Regions from separate parts of the Streptomyces sp. SCL15-4 genome, predicted to be linked through region 3. Evidence: riboswitches for the same ligand, from Rfam matches in the RefSeq annotation. Region 3 holds a riboswitch; each other region holds the start of a gene.
The links. Region 3 has a riboswitch for cobalamin ahead of SCK26_RS36260 (iron ABC transporter permease). Riboswitches for the same ligand answer to the same signal wherever they lie in the genome.

Region 1 (5,826 bases), 5.0 Mb from region 3:
ATGGAGTCGGTGTTCATGCCGGGCAGGCCGTCGCCGCACAGGTCGCGGGCGAACTGGAGTTCGGCGGTGACGGCTTCCTCGAGCATGTCGGTGACCTGTTGCCGGAGCTGGTCGTCGAAGAGGTCGGGTTCTTCCTTGCGGACGGTGTCGACGACGTCGAAGGCGAAGCTCATGTGCATGGTCTCGTCGCGGAAGACCCAGTTGGTGCCGGTGGCGAGGCCGTGCAGGAGGCCGCGGCTGCGGAACCAGTAGACGTAGGCGAAGGCGCCGTAGAAGAAGAGTCCTTCGATGCAGGCGGCGAAGCAGATGAGGTTGAGCAGGAAGCGGCGCCGGTCGGCCTTGCTTTCCAGCCGGTCGATCTTTTCCACCTCGTCGATCCACTTGAAGCAGAACTCGGCCTTCTCGCGGATGGAGGGGATGTTCTCCACGGCGGCGAAGGCGGCGGCGCGGTCGTCGGGATCGGGGAGGTAGGTGTCCAGGAGGGTCAGGTAGAACTGGACGTGGACGGCCTCCTCGAACAGCTGACGGCTCAGATAGAGGCGTGCTTCGGGGGAGTTGATGTGTTTGTAGAGGGTGAGGACGAGGTTGTTGGCGACGATGGAGTCGCCGGTGGCGAAGAAGGCGACGAGGCGGCCGATGAGGTGGTGTTCCTCGGGGGTGAGCTTGGCGAGGTCCGCGACGTCGGAGTGGAGGTCGACCTCCTCGACGGTCCAGGTGTTCTTGATGGCGTCCCGGTAGCGCTCGTAGAAGTCGGGGTAGCGCATGGGGCGGAGAGTCAGCTCGAAGCCGGGGTCGAGCAGGCGGGTGTTGCGGGTCATTACTGGCAGGCCTCGCAGGACTCGGGGTTTTCCAGGGAACAGGCGACCGCTTCGGGGTCCGCGGCGGCCTGTGCGGGGAGGGTGGGCTGCGCCTGGGCGGCGCGGGCGATGCGTGTCGCGGGGCGCGAACGCAGGTAGTACGTGGTCTTCAGGCCCGACTTCCAGGCGTAGGCGTACATCGAGCTGAGCTTGCCGATGGTCGGCGTCTCCAGGAACAGGTTCAGCGACTGGGCCTGGTCGAGGTAGGGAGTGCGGGCGGCGGCCATGTCGATCAGGCCGCGCTGCGGGATCTCCCAGGCGGTGCGGTACAGGGCGCGGATCTCGTCGGGGATCCACTGGAAGTCCTGGACGGAGCCGTTGGCCTCGCGCAGGGCCTCGCGGGTGCGGGCGTCCCAGACGCCGAGGTCCTTCAGATCCCGCACCAGGTAGGAGTTGACCTGGAGGAACTCGCCGGACAGCGTCTCGCGCTTGAACAGGTTGGACACCTGCGGCTCGATGCACTCGTACACACCGGCGATCGAGGCGATGGTGGCCGTCGGCGCGATCGCCAGCAGCAGCGAGTTCCGCATGCCCGTCCTCGCGATGCGCTCACGAAGGGCGTCCCAGCGCTCGGGCCAGGTGAACTCGGTGTCGTAGTGGTCGGGGTGGAGGACGCCCTGGGCCGTGCGGGTCTTCTGCCAGGCGGGCAGCGGGCCGTTGCGTTCGGCGAGGTCGGCGGACGTCTCGTACGCGGCGAGCATGATCCGCTCGGCGATCCGCGTGGACAGCGCCTTGGCCTCGGCGGAGTCGAAGGGCAGCCGCAGCTTGAAGAAGACGTCCTGGAGACCCATCGCGCCGAGGCCGACCGGCCGCCACTTCGCGTTCGAGCGCCCTGCCTGCTCGGTGGGGTAGAAGTTGATGTCCACGACGCGGTCGAGGAAGGTCACGGCGGTGCGGACGGTGGCGTCCAGGCGGTCCCAGTCGATGCCGCCGTCGCGGACGAAGGCGCCGAGGTTGACGGAGCCGAGGTTGCAGACGGCCGTCTCGCCGTCGTTGGTGACTTCGAGGATCTCGGTGCAGAGGTTGGAGGAGTGGATGACGCTGCCGGGCTCGGCGGTCTGGTTGGCGGTGCGGTTGGCGGCGTCCTTGAAGGTCATCCAGCCGTTGCCGGTCTGGGCCAGGGTGCGCATCATCCGCCCGTACAGCTCGCGGGCGGGGAGGGTCTTCTTGGCGAGGCCGGCGGCTTCGGCCTTGCGGTAGGCGGTGTCGAAGTCGGTGCCCCACAGGTCGACGAGTTCGGGGACGTCGGCGGGGGAGAACAGGGACCACTGGGCGTCGGCGTTGACCCGGCGCATGAATTCGTCGGGGATCCAGTGGGCCAGGTTGAGGTTGTGGGTGCGGCGGGCGTCCTCGCCGGTGTTGTCGCGCAGTTCGAGGAATTCCTCGATGTCGGAGTGCCAGGTCTCCAGGTAGACGGCGGCGGCGCCCTTGCGCCGGCCGCCCTGGTTCACCGCGGCGACCGAGGCGTCCAGGGTCTTCAGGAACGGCACGATCCCGTTGGAGTGCCCGTTCGTCCCCCGGATCAGCGAACCCCGCGAGCGGACCCGGGAGTACGACAGCCCGATGCCGCCGGCGTGCTTCGACAGCCGGGCCACCTGGTGGTAGCGGTCGTAGATGGAGTCCAGCTCGTCCAGGGGCGAGTCCAGCAGATAGCAGGACGACATCTGGGGGTGACGGGTGCCGGAGTTGAACAGGGTGGGGGAGGAGGGCAGGTAGTCCAGGCGGCTCATCAGGCCGTAGAGCGAGGCGACCTCGTCCACGGAGCGGACCGTGTCGTCCTCGGCCAGGCCGCTGGCCACGCGCAGCATGAAGTGCTGGGGCGTCTCGATGACCTTGCGGGTGATCGGGTGACGCAGCAGATAACGGCTGTGCAGGGTGCGCAGGCCGAAGTAGCCGAAGCGGTCGTCGGCGCCCTCCGCCACGGCCGATTCCACCAGCGCGTCCAGCCGCTCGGCGTGGATGCGGACGAACGCGGCGGTGCGGTCGGCGACCAGGCCCTCGCGGTGGCCGACCGCGATCGACCCGGTGAAGGAGGTCACGTCCTGGGAGGCGGCCTCGGCCCGGATCGCGAGGGTGAGGAGCCGGGCGGCCAGCCTGGAGTAGGCGGGGTCCTCGGCGATCAGGCCGGCGGCGGCCTCCGTGGCCAGCTCGCGCAGTTCCGCCTCGTCGGCCCGCGCGGACCGGCCGCGCAGCGCGGCGGCGGCGACCCGCCCGGGGTCGGCGTCGGGCAGGTCGGCCGTCAGCTCGGACAAGGTCCGCAGCAGCGCGGCACCGGGACCGTCGGTCTCCGGTCCGCTGACCGGAGCCGGGTCTGCTGGCGCGATGGTCACGTGGGGGTCTCCCTCGCTCGGCACGGAGCCTGGCGGAGGGCAGCGGTGACCACGAGCGCGCACGGCGTCGCGTCCGCCGGCCCATTCCACGAGGCCCGGACGTCGGAACGCACCCGGACCGGACGGCCGGGTGGGCTGCCGGCAGGTCCTCGGACTGAACAGGCGCGCGGACACGCAAGTACACCGTTGCGGGACAGTTCCGGATTCGCACCGGATTCCCCTGCGACGACAGCGAGCACGAGCATACATCTAGTGCCGGGCTGCCTCATCACCCCCAGATGTTGTGTCGCCCCCGCTCCGGTGCGTCAACGCGCGGCCGGGGAGCGTGATGCCGGGGCGGCGGCGGGAGCGGTTGCGGGCGCCCGCCGGGGCCGGCGCGGGCGGCGCGACGGCGTGCCGGCCGGAGCGGGACACGGCGCCGGATCCGCCGGGCGGGTACGGCGACGGGCCGCCGGTGAGTGTGCTTCCGGCGGCCCGTCGCGCGGGGTGGACCCGGTGCCTCAGTGGCCGGCGCCGGCCGTGGCGGGCGGCAGCTCCACCTGGACTCCCGGGTCGCCGGAGTCCGCCGTGTAGTCCTCCGGCCTGGTCTCGTCGATGCCGTCCGGGGCCTTCACGGCCTTCAGGACGAACGTCAGGACCACGGTGACCAGGACGTTCAGCACGAACGCCGTCAGACCGATGTAGCCGATCTCACCGATGCCGGGGATCTCCTTCGCGGAGCCGCCGAAGTGCTTCTGCGTCGGCGAGGCCACCCCGTACGCCGCGACCGTGCCGTAGACCATGCCGACCGCCCAGCCGGCCAGCAGCGCCCAGCGGTGGAACCAGCGGGTGAACAGGCCGCCGACCAGCGCCGGGAACGTCTGGAGGATCCAGATGCCGCCCAGCAGCTGGAAGTTGATGGCGACGGTCTTGTCCATCGTGAGCACGAAGGCCAGGGCGCCGACCTTCACCAGCAGGGAGACCAGCTTGGAGACCTTGGTCTCCTCCGCGGCCGTCGCGTTCGGCTTGATGAAGTCCTTGTAGATGTTGCGGGTGAAGAGGTTGGCCGCCGCGATGGACATGATCGCCGCCGGGACCAGCGCCCCGATGCCGATCGCCGCGAACGCGATGCCCGTGAACCAGTCCGGGAACATGTCCTCGAACAGCTGCGGGATGGCCAGCTGGCCGTTGGAGACCTTCACTCCGGCCGCGATCGCCATGAAGCCCAGCAGCGCCAGCAGTCCCAGCATCAGGGAGTACAGCGGCAGGATCGTGGTGTTGCGGCGAATCACCTCACGGCTCCTGGACGACAGGGTCGCGGTGATCGAGTGCGGGTACATGAACAGCGCGAGCGCCGAGCCGAGCGCCAGCGTGGCGTACGTCCACTGGCCCGCCTCCGGCGGCGTCACCGCTCCGCGCGGCTTGCCGGTGGCCGGGTTGAGCTGGCCGAACGCATGGCCCGCCTTGGCGAAGATGTCGTCGAACCCGCCCAGCTTGATCGGGATGTAGATGATCGCCACCACGATGACGATGTAGATCAGCGTGTCCTTGACGAACGCGATCAGCGCGGGGGCGCGCAGGCCGGAGGAGTAGGTGTAGGCCGCCAGCACACCGAAGGCGATGAGCAGCGGCAGGTCCTTCACGAACCAGTTGGTGTTCTCGCCGCCGCCGACGCCCATCACGTCCAGCACCGCCTGGATGCCGACCAGCTGGAGCGCGATGTACGGCATCGTCGCCAGGATGCCGGTCACCGCCACCGCCAGCGACAGCCCCTTCGAGCCGAACCGGCCGCGCACGAAGTCGGAGGTGGTGACGTACCCGTGGCGGTGCGAGACCGACCACAGGCGGGGCAGGAAGGTGAAGATCATCGGGTACACGAGGATCGTGTACGGCACCGCGAAGAAGCCGGACGCGCCCGCCGCGTAGATCGCCGCCGGCACGGCGACGAAGGTGTACGCCGTGTACAGGTCACCGCCGAGCAGGAACCAGGTGATCCAGGTACCGAACGACCGTCCGCCCAGGCCCCATTCGTCCAGGGAGTGCTCGTTCTCGGCCCTGCGCCAGCGCGCGGCCAGGAAGCCCATGACCGTGACGGCCAGGAAGAAGAAGATGAAGACGCCGAGCGCGACTCCGTTGACACCGTCCTTCACTTCGCCGCACCCCCGTTCGCTTCCTTGCGGGCGCGCTGGTCACGCTGCCAGAGCTTGTACGCCAGCATGGTGAGCGCGGTGGAGATCAGCACCCAGAGCATCTGGTACCAGTAGAAGAACGGCACCCCGATGAGCGTGGGGTCGGTCTTGGCGTACGAGCCGACCCACAGCATCGCCACGAAGGGCGCGACGAGACACAGGGCGATGACCACCCTGCCCGGTGTCACCACCGGTGGTCTCACTTCAGGCGTTTCGGACATGCCACGGCTCCGTCCCCTTGCTGATCACCTGTGTAATGAGCAGGAAATCTAGGTGACGGGGTCATGGCAGCGGAAGCCCTCGTCCGCATATCGGTATATCGATTCAGCGAACGCGTACCGCCGTTGCCCGGCGGTTACTCCGTCGGCCGCTTCAGCCGGGCGACGAACTTGTACCGGTCCCCGCGGTAGACCGACCGCACCCACTCCACCGGCTTGCCCTCGAGGTCCAGCGAGTGGCGGGAGAGCATCA
Region 2 (5,826 bases), 3.9 Mb from region 3:
GTACAGATACGCCGAGCCGGGCAGCGCCAGCATCAGCAGCGTCGCCGCCCGCGCCCGCCGCAGCCCGGCCGCCGGGTCGACCGCGGGCGCCGTGCCGTGGGTGAGCAGCCAGGCGTCCGGGTCGGTGCCGGGCGGCAGCACCAGCCGGGAGGCGTGCCGTACGACGTCGTGGTTGGACAGCACCCAGGTCGCGGGCGCCCCGGCGGCGCGGGCCGTGACCAGCGCGTCGGCGATGACCCCGCGCAGCTCCTCCGCGTCCCAGCCGGCCTCCAGGTACTCGAAGTTGAACGCCTGGCCGAGTTCGTCGGGACGGGCGTACAGCGCGCGCCGCTCGCCCGGCACCCAGGCCTCGGCGACGGCCATGCGCGGCGGCCGGTAGGCGTCGAAGATCTTGCGCCAGTCGCGGTAGATCTCGTGCACCTCGTCCCGGTCCCAGTACGGATGGCTGCCCGGCGGCAGGTGCCGCAAGGCGGCCTCGCCGGTCGTGCCGAGGGCGCCGAGGTCCCGCAGCGGTTCGTTGAGGTCCTTGGCCAGGCCGTGCGCGACGTCCACGCGGAAACCGTCCACGCCCCGGTCGGACCAGAACCGCAGCGTGGTGCGGAAGTCGGCGCGGACCTCCTCGTTGTCCCAGTTCAGGTCGGGCTGCTCGGGAGCGAACAGATGCAGGTACCACTCGCCGTCGGGCACCCGCCGCCAGGCGCTGCCGCCGAACACCGACTGCCAGTCGGTGGGCGGCAGTTCACCGCGCGCGCCGCGTCCCGCCCGGAAGACGTACCGCTCCCGGGCCGCCGAGCCGGGCCCGGCGCGCAGCGCCTCCTGGAACCAGGGGTGCAGATGGGAGGTGTGGTTGGGCACGAGGTCCACGACGACTTTCAGGCCCAGCCGGTGCGCCTCGGCGACCAGGGCGCCGAAGTCGTCCGAGGTGCCCAGGCGCTCGTCGACACCGCGCGGGTCGATGACGTCGTAGCCGCCGTCGGCGAGTTCGGAGGGGTAGAAGGGGCTCAGCCACAGGGCGTCGACGCCGAGCGCGGCGAGGTGGGTCAACCGCTCGGTCAGGCCCCGGAGGTCACCGAGGCCGTCGCCGTCGGCGTCGGCGAAGCTGCGCGGATAGACCTGGTAGATGACGGCCTGGCGCCACCAGTCGGGGTTCCTGGACGAGAGGTCCGGCGGCCGGTCTGCCATACGGGCTCCCAAGGGACGGACGACAGTAGGGAATCTGTATCTGTCCACATTGCCCGGAAGGGAACCTTTTCGGGGGCGCTCAGGCGGCGCAGTGCTCCAACAGGCCCCGTACGTCCTCGTCCACCACCCGATAGCGCACCACGCGCCCCTCTTTCTCCCCCGCCACGACCCCCGCCGCGCGCAGCAGCCGCAGGGCCTGGGAGACGGCCGGGTCGTTCATGCCCGTGGCGATCGCGAGGTCGGAGACGGCCAGCGGCCCGGTCCGGTGCAGCGCGAGCAGCAGGGCGAGCCGGTTGGCGTCGGCCAGCAGCGAGAAACGGTCGGCCCAGGTGCGCAGACGCCCCGCGTCGCCGATGGCGGCGATCGCCTCGCACACCCGGTGACCGTCGATGGTCCGACGATCGGCACGGTCGGCAGGCACGAGATGCATGGGCCCATCCTGGCAGGCGCCGATGTGATCTTGAATACCTGCCCGACTGCGCAGCTATGCAGGAAAGCGCGAGCCCCTCTACGGTGGGCGGGCCGTGGTGCTCGGGAAGTCGATGCAAGGTCGACGCGGCCCTCGCCACTGTGATCGGGGAGTTCCCGTTCCGTCCGGCACACCGCCGGGCCACTGGTCGCAGGACCGGGAAGGCAGGAACGGCGGACGTACGACCCGTAAGCCAGGAGACCGGCCACGGCAACTCACGAAGTGATCCACGAGGTGCTGGAGCGTGAACCCGATGGCCGATGCTGCTTCTTTCCGCTGGCGACGCGAGGACACCGTCAAGACGGCGGGGCTGCTGGTGGTGATCCTCGCCCTGCATGTCGTCGCGTTCGGGATTCTCTATCTGCTGGTCGCGCCCCGGCACTACAAGGTCGGGACCGAGGTGTTCGGTGTGGGGCTCGGGATCACCGCCTACACCCTCGGGATGCGGCACGCCTTCGACGCCGACCACATCGCGGCGATCGACAACACCACCCGCAAGCTGATGGCCGACGGCAAGCGGCCGGTGTCGGTGGGGTTCTGGTTCGCGCTCGGGCACTCCAGCGTGGTCGTGCTGCTGGCGCTGCTGATCGCGGGCGGCACCTCGCTGGCCGGGAAGGTGATGAACGAGGGTTCCGCCACCCACCAGGTGCTCGGGGTGCTCGGTACGACGATCTCCGGGTCGTTCCTCTATCTCATCGCCGCGCTGAACCTGATGGCCCTGGCGGGCATCCTCAAGGTCTTCCGGGCGATGCGGGCGGGAGCGTACGACGAGACGGAGCTGGAACGGCACCTGGACTCGCGCGGGTTCATGAACCGGCTGCTGGGCCGGCTGACCAGGTCCGTGTCCCGGCCGGGGCAGATGTACCCGCTGGGCTTCCTCTTCGGGCTCGGCTTCGACACGGCCACCGAGGTCACCCTGATGGTGATGGCCGGCTCGGGCGCGGCGGCCGGCCTGCCCTGGTACGCCATCCTGTGCCTGCCGCTGCTGTTCGCCGCCGGGATGAGCCTGTTCGACACCCTGGACGGCACGTTCATGAACTTCGCCTACCAGTGGGCGTTCGCCAACCCCGTCCGCAAGGTCTTCTACAACCTCGCCATCACCGGCCTGTCCATCGCCGTGGCCTTCTTCATCGGCACCATCGAACTGGTCGGCGTCCTGCACGAGAAGTTCCACCTCAGCGATCCGGTCACCGGCTGGGTGGCCGGCCTGGACCTGGGCAACGTCGGCTATCTCATCGTCGGCCTGTTCGTGGCGGTGTGGGCGGCGGCGCTGGGGTACTGGCGGCTGGCGCGGGTCGAAGAGCGCTGGTCGGTGCGGGCGGCGCCGTCCGACTGAGCCGGCGGGCGAGCGCGGCGCAGACCACCAGCTGGAGGGTGTGGTAGAGCATCAGCGGCAGGACGGTCATGGCGACCTCGTCCGCCGGGAACAGCACGGAGGCCATCGGCAGCCCGCTCGCCAGGCTCTTGGTCGCCCCGCAGAAGACCGCCGTCACCCGGTCCTCGCGGAGCAGCCGCAGCGCCCGCGCCGAGCGGTCGGCGAGCAGCAGGGCGAGCGCGAGCAGCACCGCCACGAGTGCGCCGAGCAGGAGGAGGCGGCCGGGGGACACCCGCTGCCAGATGCCGGTGGTCATGCCCTGGCTGAACGCCGCGTAGACGACGAGCAGGATCGAGCCCCGGTCGCAGCGCCCGATCACCTTGCGGTGCCGGCCGAGCCAGCCGGAGATCCAGCGCCGCACCGCCTGCCCGGCGAGGAACGGCAGCAGCAACTGGACGGCTATGTCGCCCAGTTGGCCGTACCCGACCGGAACGCCGCCGCCCTTGCCGCCGCCGATCAGCGCGACGGCCAGTACGGGGGTGAGCAGCACGCCCAGCACCGTGGAGAACGACGCGGAGCACAGTGCGGCGGCCACGTTGCCGCGGGCCAGGGAGGTGAGGGCGATGGAGGACTGGACCGTGGACGGCAGCACGGCCAGGAACAGCACGCCGGCGGTCAGCTCGGCGCCGAGCGCCGCGTCCGGCAGCAGCCGCGCCGCCAGCCCGAGCAGCGGGAAGGCCGCGAACGTCAGGGCCAGCACCGGCAGGTGCAGCCGCCAGTGGCGTACGCCGTCCAGCGCGGCCTGCGGGGAGAGCCGGGCGCCGTAGAGGAAGAACAGCAGGCCGATCGCCAGCTTGGTCAGCCACGAGACGGCCTCGGCCGCCGTGTCCTCGGCCGGGACGAGCGCGGCGATCCCGATCGCGCCGAACAGCGCGACGATGTACCAGTCGACACGGCGCGCCAGGCCGCGGACCGTTCCGGTGGACGTCTGAGACATGCGCTCCTGCCTTGGAAGCGGGTGGCATGGGACGGGGGCGGGCCCCGAGCCGGTCGTGGGTCCCGGTCGGTGGCGGGCCAAGGCGGTCGTGGACCAAGGCGGTGGCGGGGCCCGGACCGTGGCGGGTGCCGGGGTGGTGGGGACCGCGCGTGGTGGGTGCGCGGTCCCCTGGGGCGGGTCAGGTCATGCCGGGACGTGGACGTGGTGGCGGCTGATGTTCTTCTCCAGCAGGGCCAGGCACTCGGCGACCCCCACGCTGTCCGGGCCCGTCCGGGGCAGGCGGCCGTCGGCCTCCTTCAGGTCGGTCAGCGCCCGGTCGATGGCGGTCTGCGCCGCGAACAGGCACGGCGTGCTGTAGATGGCGACGTCGACGCCCAGCTCGGTCAGTTCGCTCAGGGACAGCCGCGGCGACTTGCCGCCGGCGATCTGGTTGAACAGCAGCGGCTTGTCCCCGATGACCCGCCGCACCTTGTGGATCCAGTCCACGCTGCGCACCCCGTCGACCAGCACCACGTCGGCGTCGGTCGCGGCGAGCGCCTTGGCGCGGCGCAGGATCTCGTCCTCCTCGGTGGCGTCGGTGCGGGCCACCACCACCAGGTCCCGGCGGGACCGCAGGACCATGTCCAGCTTCTCCAGGTACTCCTCCAGCGGCAGCACCTGCTTGCCGTCGACGTGGCCGCAGCGCCGGGGCCGCTTCTGGTCCTCCAGGATGACGCCGGAGGCGCCGACGGCCTCCAGGTTCTGTACGACGTGGCACGCGGTCTCCGGGTCCACGTAGCCGTCGTCGATGTCGACCAGCAGGTGCTGCGCGGGGAACGCCATGCGCAGGCGCTGGACGAAGGCGATGATGTCGGGCCAGGCGATGAAGCCGATGTCCGGCAGGCCGTAGTGGGACGCGGCGAAGCCGAAGCCCGAGACGAACATGCCGTCGTAGTGCCGGGCCGCCACGGACGCGGAGAACATGTCGAACACGCCGATGAGCGGCGTGGTCCCGTCCGCGTGGATGGCATCGCGTAGCCGGTTGGGGTGGCTCACGGTATCCTCCGGGGTCACTGGTTGCGTGGGCGTGGTGCCGCTGCGACCCTCTGCCCGCCAAAGCCGTTGGCCGCGCGGCGTGTTCCGCACCAGACCGGCCGGGTGCCCTTCCTCGGAGAGGCACCCGGTTTTTCGTTGTCCGGTCCGGTGGCCGCAGAGTAAAAAAGGTTTTGCCGAGTCACAACCATCCCTTTGCGGTTCCGGGCCGAAACGCGGCGCCGCGCCACCCCTGGTTCAGGGCCGTGAACGCACGCTCACCCATGTGACCGCCGGGGACGGGGCCGTACGGGCGGGCCGGACGATGACCTAAAAAGCCCTCCCCGCGGAATCCGGACCCCCTTTTTGTACGGGCCGAGGGCGGCCGTCCGGGGCGGGAGCGCTCCCTCAGGGCCGTTCCACCGTCTCCAGGTACAGCCGCACGTACCGGTCCACGTCCACGTCCAACGCCACGTCCACGAGCGCCCGTTCGCGTCCGTCGCCGTGGATCTCGGACTCGCCGGGGCGGGGCCGGAGGTCCACGACGGTCTGGCCGCGGGCCGGGCCGGGCGCCAGCGAGACCTCGACCGGCAGCAGCCGGGTGGTGAGTCCCGCCGGGTCGGCGACCGCGCACACCGCACCCGCGTCGCCGAGCCCGCCCGCCTCCTCGGCCTGCGGCGGCTCGCCCTGGTGGGCCGGCCGGTGGGCGAGGAGGTCGCCGGCCAGCCGGGTGCCGGGCTCGTCGCTCTCCCGCAGCCGGCGCACCTCGGCGCCGGGGACGACGACCCGCCGGAACACGTCCAGGCCGTACATGGTGATCGGCACCCCGGCCGTGAGCAGCACCGCCGCGGC
Region 3 (5,826 bases):
CCGACGCCACCCCGCCCCCACGAGAGGAAACTCCGATGACACAGCCCCACACCACCCCGGCGGCACCGGCGGCGTTCGATCCCGACGCCTTCCACGTGGTGCCGGCCAGGACGTTCGAGGACCTGCGCGTCGGCGAGGTCTTCCGGGCGCCCAGCCGCACCCTGACGGACGCCCACGCCGCCGCCTTCCAGACCGTCTCCGCGGACAACCACCCGGTGCACTACGACGCCGAATGGGCACGCAGACACGGCCACTCGGCGCCGGTGGTGCACGGCCTGCAGGTCCTCGCCTTCACCGCCCCCGGCGCCACCCTGTTCCCGCACTTCATCGGCGAGGTGTTCGTCAGCTTCCTCGAACTCTCCTGCGCCTTCCTGGCCGAAGTGCACTCCGGGGACACCCTCTACCCGGCCCTCACCATCACCGCCCTGGAGCCCCGGGGCGACGACGGAGTGGTGACCACGTCCGCCACCGTCCACAACCAGCGCGGCGAACTCGTGCTGTCCGGTCAGCACAAGTACCTGCTGCGGCGCCGGTGACCCCGGGAAGAGACATGACGCGCCGCATCCTCCTTCCCGGCGTGCTCCTCGGCTGCGCCGTACTGGCCGGCTGCACGGACCGGAGCACGGACGGCACCGCGCAGGACGGCCCGAGCGGGCCCGGCCCCTCGGCACCGGCGAGGACCGCCGGCCCGGCACCTTCCGGCAACGGCCCGTCCGGCGCCCGTGACGCCGCACCGACACCGTCGCCCGGCGACGGCACCGCGTCACCAGGGTCCGCCGCACCGGCGACGACAGGCCGCTGCCACACCGCCGACCTGAGGGCGTCCATCGGGGCCGACCATCCCGGCGCCGGGCAGGCGGACTTCGCCATCGTCCTGACCAACGTCTCCCGCGGCACCTGCACGGTGTCCGGCTTCCCCGGCGTGGCGTTCGTCGACGGCGCGGGCGAGGCGGTCACCCCGGACCCCGAGCGGGCCACCGGCGAGAAGAGGCGGACCGTGACGCCGGCCCCCGGAGCCGGCGCCTGGTCGGCGATGACGTACGCCCGTCCGGCGAGCACCGGCGTCACCACCGTGACACCGGCGACCGTCCTCGTCACGCCGCCCGACGAGACGGCCCCGATCCCGGTCCGCTGGACGGGCGGCGAGGTCTCCGACACGGGCAAGGCGTCCGTGCCCCGGGTGAGCCCTCTGCGACCGGGCGAGGGCGCCTGACCCGGGGACACACAGCGGCACGAGACGGCGGACCCGGGGGCCGAAAGAGCCGCCGGGGACCGTTTGTTAGGCTGCCCTTGCCTCCCGTGGGGGAAGTCCGGTGAGAGTCCGGCGCTGACCCGCAACGGTGTGCACGGCACCGGATCCACCGGTCGCCGTGCGAGCCCGATCGCCTGCGGGGGCGTACCGACCCGTTGACTGCTCGCCGTGGACTGCGAGAGGGGATCGCCCGGCCGGGTACGGCCGCGCGGGCTGCTCCTGCTCGACGTCCAGCCGGCGGCCCGTGTGAAGGACGGCCCACCCGTGCGCCGAAGTACGGCTCCCAGCCGCATACCCGTGCCGCCGCTCAGCCTGTCCCTGGCGCTGGTGCTGCTGTTGTCCCTCGTGGGCGGTGTCAAGCTCGGTGCGGCCGACGTCGGCTGGGCGGAGGCGGCGCGCTTCCTGTGGGCCGGGCTCACCGGCGGTGGCGTGCGCGCGAGCGACGCGGCCGCTTACACCATCGTCTGGGAGATCCGGCTGCCGCGGGTGCTGCTCGGCGCCGTGGCCGGAGCGGGCCTCGCGACCGTCGGCGTGGCCGTGCAGGCACTGGTGCGCAACGCGCTGGCCGACCCCTTCGTCCTCGGCGTCTCCTCGGGCGCGGCGGTGGGCGCCAACGCCGTGATCCTCCTCGGCGCGTTCGCCGGACTCGGGGTGTGGGCGCTGTCCGCCTCGGCCTTCGTCTCCGCACTCGCGGCCATGGCGCTCGTATACGCGGTGGCCCGCTCACCGCGGGGCCTGACGCCGCTGCGGCTGATCCTCACCGGTACGGCGCTGGCGTACGGCTTCGAGGCCGTCACCACGGTCATGGTGTTCGGCGCGGCCCGGGGCGAGGCCGCCAGGTCGGCGATGATGTGGCTGCTGGGCAGCCTGGGCGGTGCCACCTGGGCGCAGGTGCCGCTCGCCGCGATCACCGTGGCGGCCGGCTGGGCCTGGCTGCGCCGGCGGGCCGAGTCGCTCAACGCGCTCGCCATGGGCGACGAGACCGCGGCCGCGCTCGGCGCCGTACCGGCCCGGCTGCGCCGGGAGCTGTTCCTCGTCACCGCGGCCGTGACCGGGACGGTGGTGGCGGTCAGCGGGGCCATCGGATTCGTCGGGCTCATGGTGCCGCACGTGGCACGGATGCTGGTCGGCGCCGACCACCGGCGGGTGCTGGCCGTCGCGCCGCTCGCGGGGGCCGTGCTGCTGGTGTGGGCCGACGTACTGTCCCGGCTGCTGTTCGCCCCGGCCGAGCTGCCGGTCGGAGTGATCACCGCGGTCGTCGGCGTTCCCGCGTTCCTGCTGCTGATGCGGCGGGGCGGCTACGCGTTCGGAGGCCGCTGAGCATGCGACTCGACATCGACGACGTCACGATCGAGGCCGCCGGAACCCGCCTGGTCGAGCACATCGACCTCACCGTGGGCAGCGGGGCGTTCGTCGGGCTCGTCGGCCCCAACGGCAGCGGCAAGTCGACCCTGCTGCGCTCTCTGTACCGGGCGCTGCGGCCGTCCGGGGGAGCGGTACGGCTGGACGGCGACGACCTGTACGCCATGGACCCACGGGCCGCCGCCCGGGCGCTGGCCGCGCTGCCGCAGGAGTACTCGGCCGAGTTCGACTTCACCGTCACCGAGGTGGTCGCCATGGGCCGGCTGCCGCACCGGGGCCGCACGGCCGCCTCGGACCGGGAGATCCTCACCCGGGCCATGGAACGCACCGGCGTCGCCCATCTCGCCGACCGCGGCTTCCCCGGCTTGTCCGGCGGCGAGAAACAACGCGTCCTCATCGCGCGCGCCCTCGCCCAGCAACCCCGGATCCTGATCCTCGACGAACCCACCAACCACCTGGACATCGCGCACCAGTTGGAAGTCCTGTCCCTGGTCCGCGACAGCGGCCTGACCGTGCTGGCCGCCCTGCACGACCTCAACCTGGCGGCGGCTCATTGCGACGTCCTGTACGTCCTCGACGGCGGCCGGATCGTCGCCTCCGGACCGCCTCACGACGTCCTCCGGCCGGCTCTGCTGGCCGAGGTGTTCGGTGTCCGGGCCCACGCCGTCCGGCACCCCGGGACGGACGCCGTCCAGCTCCTGTTCGACCTGCTACCGCCCGCCACCTGAAGGACGCCATGCGCAAGCGACTCCTCGCCACCGCTCTCTGCCTCGCCGCGACCGCCACCGGATGCGGCGCCACGGTGGAGCCGTCACGGGACGCGGAACACCCGCCGTCGGTGACCCTCACCAACTGCGGCCGCCGGGTGACGTACGACAAGGTCCCCGAGCGGGTCGTCACCAACGACGTCGGCATCACGGAGCTGATGTTCGCCCTGGGCCTGGAAGACCGCATGGCCGGCTTCGCCATGCCCGACGACAAGGGAGACCTGCGCGGTGTGCCCTGGAAGGACGGCTACGACAAGGTCACGTGGCTGTCCAAGGACCAGCTCACCAAGGAGAACGTCCTCGACGCCCGCGCCGACCTCGTCTTCGCCGGCTGGAACTACGGCTTCCGCGAGGACGGCGGCTTCACGCCCGATGCCCTGGAGAAGCTCGGCATTCCCTCGTACATCCTCACCGAGTCCTGCCGCAACGGCCGTTCGAAGACCTCCCGCGGCATCATGCCGCCGGTGGACGCCCTGTACACCGACCTCGCCAACCTCGGCGAACTCTTCGGCGTCGAGAAGCGCGCGGCCGGGCTGATCGCCGACTTCAAGAAGCAGATCGCGGACGTGCGGGACAAGGCGCCGAAGGGCTCCGACCGTCCTTCGGTCTTCCTCTACGACAGCGGCCGGGACACGCCCTTCACCTCCGGCCGCTACGCCGCTCCGGAACAGATCATCACCGAGGCCGGCGGCGTGAACGTCATGCACGACCTCGCGGACTCCTGGACCACGGTCGGCTGGGAGACCGTCGTGCGGCGGAACCCGGACGTCATCGTCATCTGCGACTACGGCGACGTCAGCGCGGAGCAGAAGAAGAAGTTCCTGCTCTCCTACGCCCCGCTGCGGAACGTCTCCGCCGTCAGGCACCGGAGGATCATCTCCCTGGACTACGCCGACCTGGTCGAAAGCCCCCGCAACCCGTCGGCGATCACCCGGCTCGGCGCCTACCTGCGAACCGTGCGGACCGGCCGGTGACGCGGCGGAGTCAGCCGTCCGCGACCGCGCCACGCCGGCCGACACGAGCCCCGGCCTCTTCGGCCGCCGAAGAGCCGCTGAAGAAGGCATCGGCCCTGTCGGCCGTACCCGCACCGGGTGTCACCGGAGCTGCCGCGCCCACGCGGTGCCGGGCGGCTCGGGCAGCCGGTCGCGGGCCGGGTCGTACTCCAGCCAGCGGCCGTGCCCCGCTCGCGCGGCGCAGGCGGCGGTGCGGCGGCGCAGACCCGAATGCCCGTCACCGGCGCGCCACAGCAGCGACCGGGTGTACAGCGGTGCGGGCTCGGCCGGCGGGGCACAGCGCACCCCGGCGAGGTCCGGCAGGCACACGTCGGCGGGCAGCAGCGAGAAACGCAGCGGCTCCTGGGCCACCTCGCCGGAGCGGCCTTCGACGCCCCGGACCGCGACGGCGACGGGCGCGTCAGCCCCCAGGAGTACCCGGCCTCGATCCGCGCCCACGTCACAGGCGGCACATCCCTCATGGGCGACGCCCTGTACTGACCGGCCCCCGAGCCGGCCGACCGCCGAGGACGCCGTGACGGCCGTCGCCGGGTTCCGCGGGAGGGGGCGACGGCCGGACGGGACCGGTGGTCAGGACGCCGTGCAGGTCCCGAGCGTCGGAGCGGTCGAGCTGCCGTTCTTCATGACCGTGAAGCCGAAGCTGGTCGAGGCGCCCGCCGCGAGGTTGCCGTTGTAGGTGGAGCGCACCGTCGCGACGTCGCCGTTCCAGGTCGGGCTGCCGTTCCACAGCGCGGACACCTTCTGCCCGGAGGGGAAGGTGAGGGTCACGGTCCAGCCCGTGATCGGCGCGGCACCGGCCGTCACGGTGACCTCGCCGTTGTAGCCGTCGTTCCAGTCGGAGGTGCGGGCGTAGGCGATGGTGCACGCCGCCGCCGGGTCACCGCCGTTGCCACCGCCGCCGTCACCGCCCCCGGTACCGCCGAGCGTGGTCAGGACGGCGGCGTACGCGGGCTTCTGCGCGTAGTTGGAGTCGAACAGCAGCGGGGTGCCGCTGCTGCGCCAGGAGTACTTGTCGGTGATGCCCCACACGGTCAGGCCGGTGCAGCGCGTGACGGCCAGGCAGGCCTTGACGACATTGGCGTAGTTGTTGGCCTGTGCGGTGCCGGAGCCCTCGATGTCCAGCTCGGTGATCTGCACGTCCACGCCGAGGTCGGCGAAGCGCTGCAGGTTGGCCTGGTAGTCGGACGGGACCGGGGAGGCGCTGTTGAAGTGGGACTGGAAGCCCACGCAGTCGATCGGCACACCGCGGGCCTTGAAGTCCTTGACCATGTCGTAGACCGCGTTGCTCTTCGCGTTGACGCCGTCGGTGTTGTAGTCGTTGTAGCAGAGCTTGGCGTCGGGATCGACGGACCGGGCGGTGCGGAAGGCCTCCTCGATGAAGCCGTTGCCGAGCTTGTCCTGGAAGGGCGAGCTGCGCCGGGCGCCGCTGGAG
Region 4 (5,826 bases), 1.7 Mb from region 3:
GTGAGCGGCGGACCTTGAATGACTGCCTCCTGCCCACCCCACGGCCGCCGCCGCTCCCGAGGCCCGGCGCGCCCGTCGACCGCCATCCCCGGGGGAGCCGCATGGCCCGTGTACCCACCCTTGCCCGTCGCCGCGCGAGCGTCCTGGCGGCGGCCGTGGCGGCGGTCCTCGCCCTCACCGGCCCCGCGACCGCCGCGGCCAAGCCGCCCAAGGGCCACGACGTGTCGTCCCACCAGCGGACCGTGGACTGGCCGGCCGCCCGGAAGAAGGGCGCGCGGTTCGCCTACGTCAAGGCGACCGAGTCCACGGGCTACCGCAACCCCTACTTCGCCGGGCAGTACTCCGGCGCCCGCAAGGCGGGGCTGATCCGGGGCGCGTACCACTTCGCCCTCCCGGACCGGTCCTCCGGCGCCAAGCAGGCCGCGTACTTCGTGCAACACGGCGGCGGCTGGCGGGCGGACGGCTGGACGCTGCCGCCGGCGCTCGACATCGAGTACAACCCGTACAACGCGCGGCGCAGGTGCTACGGGCTGAGCAAGAAGGGCATGGTCGGCTGGATCCGTTCGTTCAGCGACGAGACCCGGCGCCGGACGGGCCGCCGCCCGGTGATCTACACGACGACCCAGTGGTGGAAACTGTGCACCGGCAACAGCCGCGCCTTCTCCAAGGACCACCCGCTGTGGATCGCCCGGCACGGCGCGGCACGGCCGGGGACGCTGCCCGGCGGCTGGCGGTACTGGACGTTCTGGCAGTACCGCACGACGGGCACGCTGCCGGGTGACCAGGATCTCTTCAACGGCACCCTGGACCGGCTGCGGATCTTCGCGCGGACCCGGTAGCCAAGGGGCGCCCGGCCCGGCGGCGCGAAACACGACTCCGGCATGGCATTACCGACACCACCACGCCCGTCCCAGTTCATCTTCCGTTCACTCAGGTTGCCTACGTTCGTCCAGCCAACGACCTCGAACGATTGCCTGGGTAAATGGAAAGCTTCTCGCTGATCCTCGCGATAGTGGTGGTAACCGCTCTCGCGTTCGATTTCACGAACGGTTTCCACGACACCGCGAACGCGATGGCCACCACCATCTCCACAGGCGCCCTGAAGCCCAAGATCGCGGTGACCATGTCCGCCGCCCTCAATCTTGCGGGCGCCTTCCTCTCCGTGGAGGTCGCGAACACGATCTCCAAGGGTCTCGTCGACGAGACCGGCATCCGTCCCGAGGTCATCTTCGCCGCCCTGGTCGGCGCGATCCTCTGGAACCTGCTGACCTGGCTGGTGGGCCTGCCCTCCAGTTCCTCGCACGCCCTGATGGGCGGCCTGGTCGGCGCCACCGTCGCCTCCGCCGGCTTCGACGCCGTCCACGGCGGCGTCCTGGTCACCAAGGTGCTGCTGCCGGCCGTCGCCGCGCCGGTCGTGGCGGGCCTCGCCTCGTTCCTGGCCACCCGGCTCTCCTACGGCGTCGGCGGCACCGCCGGCACCGAGGCGAGCCGCAAGGGCTACCGCGCCGGCCAGATCGCCTCCGCCGGCCTGGTCTCCCTCGCGCACGGCACCAACGACGCCCAGAAGACGATGGGCATCATCACCCTGGCCCTGATCGCGGGCGGCTCCCTCGCCCCCGGCTCCAACCCTCCCACCTGGGTGATCCTCTCCGCCGGCCTGGCCATCGCGCTCGGCACCTACATCGGCGGCTGGCGCATCATCCGCACCATGGGCAAGGGCCTGACCGACCTGGAGCCGCGCCAGGGCTTCGCCGCCCAGACCGGCGCCGCGACCGCCATCCTGGCCTCCTCCCACCTCGGCTTCTCCCTGTCCACCACCCACGTCGTCTCCGGCTCGGTGATGGGCGCGGGCCTCGGCCGCAAGGGCGGCGTGGTCCGCTGGTCCACCGCGACCCGCATGGCCGTCGCCTGGGTGCTCACCCTGCCGGCCGCCGCGCTGGTCGGCGCGGGCGCCGAGTCCGTCACCGACCTCGGTGACTGGGGCACCGCCGCCGTCGCCGTCTTCCTGGTCGCCGCGAGCGCCGCGATCTGGAAGATCTCCCGCCGCGAGGTCGTCGACCACACCAACGTGGTCGAGGAGACCGGCGAGCCGGCCGGTGTCGTCACCGCCGCCATCGCCGCGGTGACCCCGCCGCCCGCCGGTCAGATCACCGACGGCCTGACGGTCCCGGTCGGCGGAGAACTGACGACGGCGAACCTGACCGCCACGATCCCCGCCCCGGCCACCGAGCCGGCCCCCGCCGCCGTTCCGCCGGCCGCCACGGTCTGACCCCGCCCGCACGGTTACTGAAGGAAGCATCCCCATGAAGATCGACTGGGCGGCCCTCGGCTCCGTTCTGGGCACCAGCGTGGTGTTCACGGTGGGCCTGGTGGCCCTGTTCACCCTCGGCATCAACGGCCTGTCCCGCCGCGAGCGGGCCGCGGCCCAGGGCGGCTCCGCCGCGCTCGCCGTCACCGGCGCCTACGCCTGCTTCGCGGCCTGCGCGGCGGCCGTGGCCTACGGCATCTACCTGATCGTGGGCAAGGGCTGACCGCCCGTCCCCGATCCCCGCGACCCGCCCCGCCGACCGGCCCGTCCGCCGGAGCCGGCGGGGCGGACGCATGCCGGAGCGGTCCCGTCGGGCCCGCCCGGCGCCCCGGCGATGTGGGCCTCAGCACAGTCGGGCATCCCAGGTCAAAGGCAAGTTGACGGCCCTTCCGGGCACGTGGTGGACTGCCCAGGCCATGTACGGCGGCAGAAGAGGAAGCCGGTGCGAATCCGGCGCGGTCCCGCCACTGTCACCGGGGAAGAACTCCCCGGGAGCCAGGAACTCTCGCCGCCGGAATCCGTCGAACCAGGGCGTGGACACCCTGAGTGAGGACATGAATCGCCATGCTCGGCTGCCGTATGACCCATACCGGGAACGCCCCTGTGCCCACGGCCGGCTGAGCCGATGGGTGCCGATCGCACATACGCGTACGGCGCCGCCGCCGGCGTCCTCGGCGACCTGCTCCTCGGCGATCCCCGCCGCGGGCACCCGGTCGCCGCGTTCGGCCGCGCGGCCACGGCCGTGGAAGGCGCCTTGTGGCACGACCACCGCGGCTGGGGCGCCCTGCACACCGCCGTGTGCGCCGGTGGCGCCGTCGCGCTGGGCGCGCTGGCCACCCGCGCCGTACGCCCCTGCCGTACCGCCTCCGTCGCGCTGACCGCCGCCGCCACCTGGGCCGTCATCGGCGGCACCACGCTCGGCCGCGAGGCCCGCACCGTCGGACGCGCCCTGGCGGCGGGAGACGTCGACGCCGCCCGCGCCCGGCTGCCGCATCTCTGCGGCCGCGACCCGCAGGCGCTGGACGCCGACGGGATCGCCCGGGCCGTCGTCGAGTCGGTCGCCGAGAACACCTCCGACGCCGTGGTCGGCGCCCTGGTCTGGGGAGCCGTGGCCGGGGTGCCGGGACTGCTCGGGTTCCGGGCCGTCAACACCCTGGACGCCATGGTGGGCCACAAGTCGCCCCGCCACCGCCGCTACGGCTGGGCCTCCGCCCGCCTCGACGACGTCGCCGGCTGGCCGGGCGCCCGGCTGACCGCCGTCCTCGCCGCCGTCGCCGGACCCGACCCGCGCGGCGCCCTGCGCACCTGGAAGGCCGACGCGGGCAGGCACCCGAGCCCCAACGCCGGTCCCGTGGAGGCCGCCTTCGCGGGCGCCCTCGGCGTGCGCCTGGGCGGAACGCTCTCCTACGGCGGCCGGGTCGAGCACCGGCCCGTGCTCAACGGCGGCACCGGACGCGCGGTCCGGGTCACCGACATCGACCGGGCCGTACGGCTCTCCCGCCGCGTCGGCCTGCTCGCCCTCGGCACCACGCTCGCCGCACGCGCACTGGTGAAAGGACGTGGGAAGTGAACGGTGGCCTCCTCGTGGCCGGCACCACCTCGGACGCCGGCAAGAGCGTCGTGACGGCCGGGATCTGCCGGTGGCTGGTCCGCCAGGGCGTGAAGGTGGCGCCGTTCAAGGCGCAGAACATGTCCCTGAACTCGTTCGTGACCCGGGAGGGCGCGGAGATCGGCCGGGCCCAGGCCATGCAGGCCCAGGCCTGCCGGATCGAGCCGACCGCGCTGATGAACCCGGTGCTGCTCAAGCCCGGCGGCGAGCAGATCAGCCAGGTCGTGCTGCTCGGCAAGCCGGTGGGCGAGCTGAGCGCGCGCGGCTACCACGGCGGACGCCAGCAGCGGCTGCTGGGCACCGTGCTGGACTGCCTGGCCGAACTGCGGGGCACGTATGACGCGGTGATCTGCGAGGGGGCGGGCAGCCCGGCCGAGATCAACCTGCGGCGGACCGACATCGTCAACATGGGCATCGCGCGCGGCGCGCGGCTGCCGGTGCTGGTGGTCGGCGACATCGACCGCGGGGGCGTCTTCGCGTCCTTCTTCGGCACGCTCGCCCTGCTCTCGAGCGAGGACCAGGAACTCGTCGCCGGTTTCCTGGTGAACAAGTTCCGCGGCGATGTCGGCCTGCTGGAGCCCGGCCTGGACATGCTGCGCGGCCTCACCGGACGGCGGACGTACGGCGTGCTGCCCTTCCGGCACGGACTCGGCATCGACGAGGAGGACGGACTGCGCGTCTCCCTGCGCGGCACCGTCCGCGAGTCCGCCGTCACTCCCCCGGTCGGCGCGGACGTGCTCCGGGTCGCCGTGTGCGCGATCCCGCTGATGTCCAACTTCACCGACGTGGACGCGCTGGCGGCCGAACCGGGCGTCGTCGTGCGGTTCGTGGACCGGCCCGAGGAACTGGCCGACGCCGACCTCGTGGTGGTCCCCGGCACCCGCGGCACCGTGCGGGCGCTCCAGTGGCTGCGAGAACGCGGGCTGGCGGACGCACTCCTGCGCCGGGCCGCCGAGCACCGCCCCGTCCTCGGCATCTGCGGCGGCTTCCAGATCCTCGGCACGCACATCGAGGACGAGGTCGAGAGCCGCCAGGGCCACGTCGACGGGCTCGGGCTCCTGCCCGTGCGCGTGCGGTTCGCCCGCGAGAAGACCCTCACCCGGCCCGGCGGGCAGGCCCTCGGCGAGCGCGTCGACGGCTACGAGATCCACCACGGCGTGGCCACGGTCGAGGGCGGCGAACCCTTCCTCGACGGCTGCCGCGTCGGCCAGACCTGGGGCACCCACTGGCACGGCTCACTGGAGTCGGACGGCTTCCGGCGGGCCTTCCTGCGCGAGGTGGCCGCCGCCGCGGGCCGCCGCTTCGTACCCGCGCCGGACACCTCCTTCGCCGCGCTGCGCGAGGAGCAGCTCGACCGGCTCGGCGACCTGATCGAACAGCACGCGGACACGGACGCGCTGTGGCGGCTCATCGAGTCCGGCGCGCCGCAAGGACTGCCTTTCATCCCACCGGGAGCGCCCGCATGAGCACAGTGTTGTTGTTGTCGACCGCCGACACGGATCTGCTGGCGGCCCGGGCCTCCGGCGCCGGTTACCGTATCGGCAATCCGACCCGGGTCGACGTCGCCGAGGAGCTGCCGGCCCTGATCGAGGGCGCGGACCTGGCCGTCGTACGGCTGCTGGGCGGCAAGCGGGCCTGGGAGGACGGGCTGGCCGTGCTGAAGGCGTCCGGCGTCCCGACCGTCCTGCTGGGCGGCGAGGCCGTACCGGACGCCGAGCTGATGGCCGAGTCCTCGGTGCCCGCCGGTGTGGTCGCGGAGGCGCTGAAATACCTGGTCGAGGGCGGCCCGGCGAACCTGCTGGAGCTGTCCCGGTTCCTGTCGGACACCGTGCTGCTGACCGGTGAGGGCTTCGAAGAGCCGCACCGCATGCCCGAGTTCGGCGTGCACGGCGCCTACGAGACCCGGGAG

Region 1: it holds a riboswitch for cobalamin, as region 3 does, so the genes downstream of both, SCK26_RS13035 (ribonucleoside-diphosphate reductase subunit alpha) here and SCK26_RS36260 (iron ABC transporter permease) in region 3, are expected to answer to the same signal.
Region 2: it holds a riboswitch for cobalamin, as region 3 does, so the genes downstream of both, SCK26_RS18145 (HoxN/HupN/NixA family nickel/cobalt transporter) here and SCK26_RS36260 (iron ABC transporter permease) in region 3, are expected to answer to the same signal.
Region 4: it holds a riboswitch for cobalamin, as region 3 does, so the genes downstream of both, SCK26_RS28680 (cobalamin biosynthesis protein) here and SCK26_RS36260 (iron ABC transporter permease) in region 3, are expected to answer to the same signal.

The regions. Positions count from the first base shown of each region.
Region 1 covers NZ_JAOBTQ010000001.1:3,052,115-3,057,940, reverse strand. The annotation lists gene SCK26_RS13040 (ribonucleotide-diphosphate reductase subunit beta) at 1-818, opposite strand, end outside; gene SCK26_RS13035 (ribonucleoside-diphosphate reductase subunit alpha) at 818-3,187, opposite strand; cobalamin riboswitch at 3,310-3,445, opposite strand; gene mctP (monocarboxylate uptake permease MctP) at 3,688-5,316, opposite strand; gene SCK26_RS13025 (DUF3311 domain-containing protein) at 5,313-5,576, opposite strand; gene SCK26_RS13020 (GntR family transcriptional regulator) at 5,711-5,826, opposite strand, start outside.
Region 2 covers NZ_JAOBTQ010000001.1:4,147,781-4,153,606, reverse strand. The annotation lists gene SCK26_RS18155 (glycoside hydrolase family 13 protein) at 1-1,182, opposite strand, end outside; gene SCK26_RS18150 (ArsR/SmtB family transcription factor) at 1,262-1,612, opposite strand; cobalamin riboswitch at 1,691-1,876, shown strand; gene SCK26_RS18145 (HoxN/HupN/NixA family nickel/cobalt transporter) at 1,905-2,987, shown strand; gene SCK26_RS18140 (bile acid:sodium symporter family protein) at 2,884-3,963, opposite strand; gene SCK26_RS18135 (isocitrate lyase/PEP mutase family protein) at 4,147-4,998, opposite strand; gene SCK26_RS18130 (nucleoside hydrolase) at 5,383-5,826, opposite strand, start outside.
Region 3 covers NZ_JAOBTQ010000001.1:8,048,371-8,054,196, forward strand. The annotation lists gene SCK26_RS36250 (MaoC family dehydratase) at 36-536, shown strand; gene SCK26_RS36255 (DUF4232 domain-containing protein) at 551-1,213, shown strand; cobalamin riboswitch at 1,274-1,409, shown strand; gene SCK26_RS36260 (iron ABC transporter permease) at 1,517-2,572, shown strand; gene SCK26_RS36265 (ABC transporter ATP-binding protein) at 2,575-3,342, shown strand; gene SCK26_RS36270 (ABC transporter substrate-binding protein) at 3,351-4,355, shown strand; gene SCK26_RS36275 (hypothetical protein) at 4,476-4,832, opposite strand; gene SCK26_RS36280 (endo-1,4-beta-xylanase) at 4,965-5,826, opposite strand, start outside.
Region 4 covers NZ_JAOBTQ010000001.1:6,394,838-6,400,663, reverse strand. The annotation lists gene SCK26_RS28695 (lysozyme) at 102-839, shown strand; gene SCK26_RS28690 (inorganic phosphate transporter) at 983-2,269, shown strand; gene SCK26_RS28685 (hypothetical protein) at 2,304-2,531, shown strand; cobalamin riboswitch at 2,693-2,836, shown strand; gene SCK26_RS28680 (cobalamin biosynthesis protein) at 2,934-3,878, shown strand; gene SCK26_RS28675 (cobyric acid synthase) at 3,875-5,383, shown strand; gene cobN (cobaltochelatase subunit CobN) at 5,380-5,826, shown strand, end outside.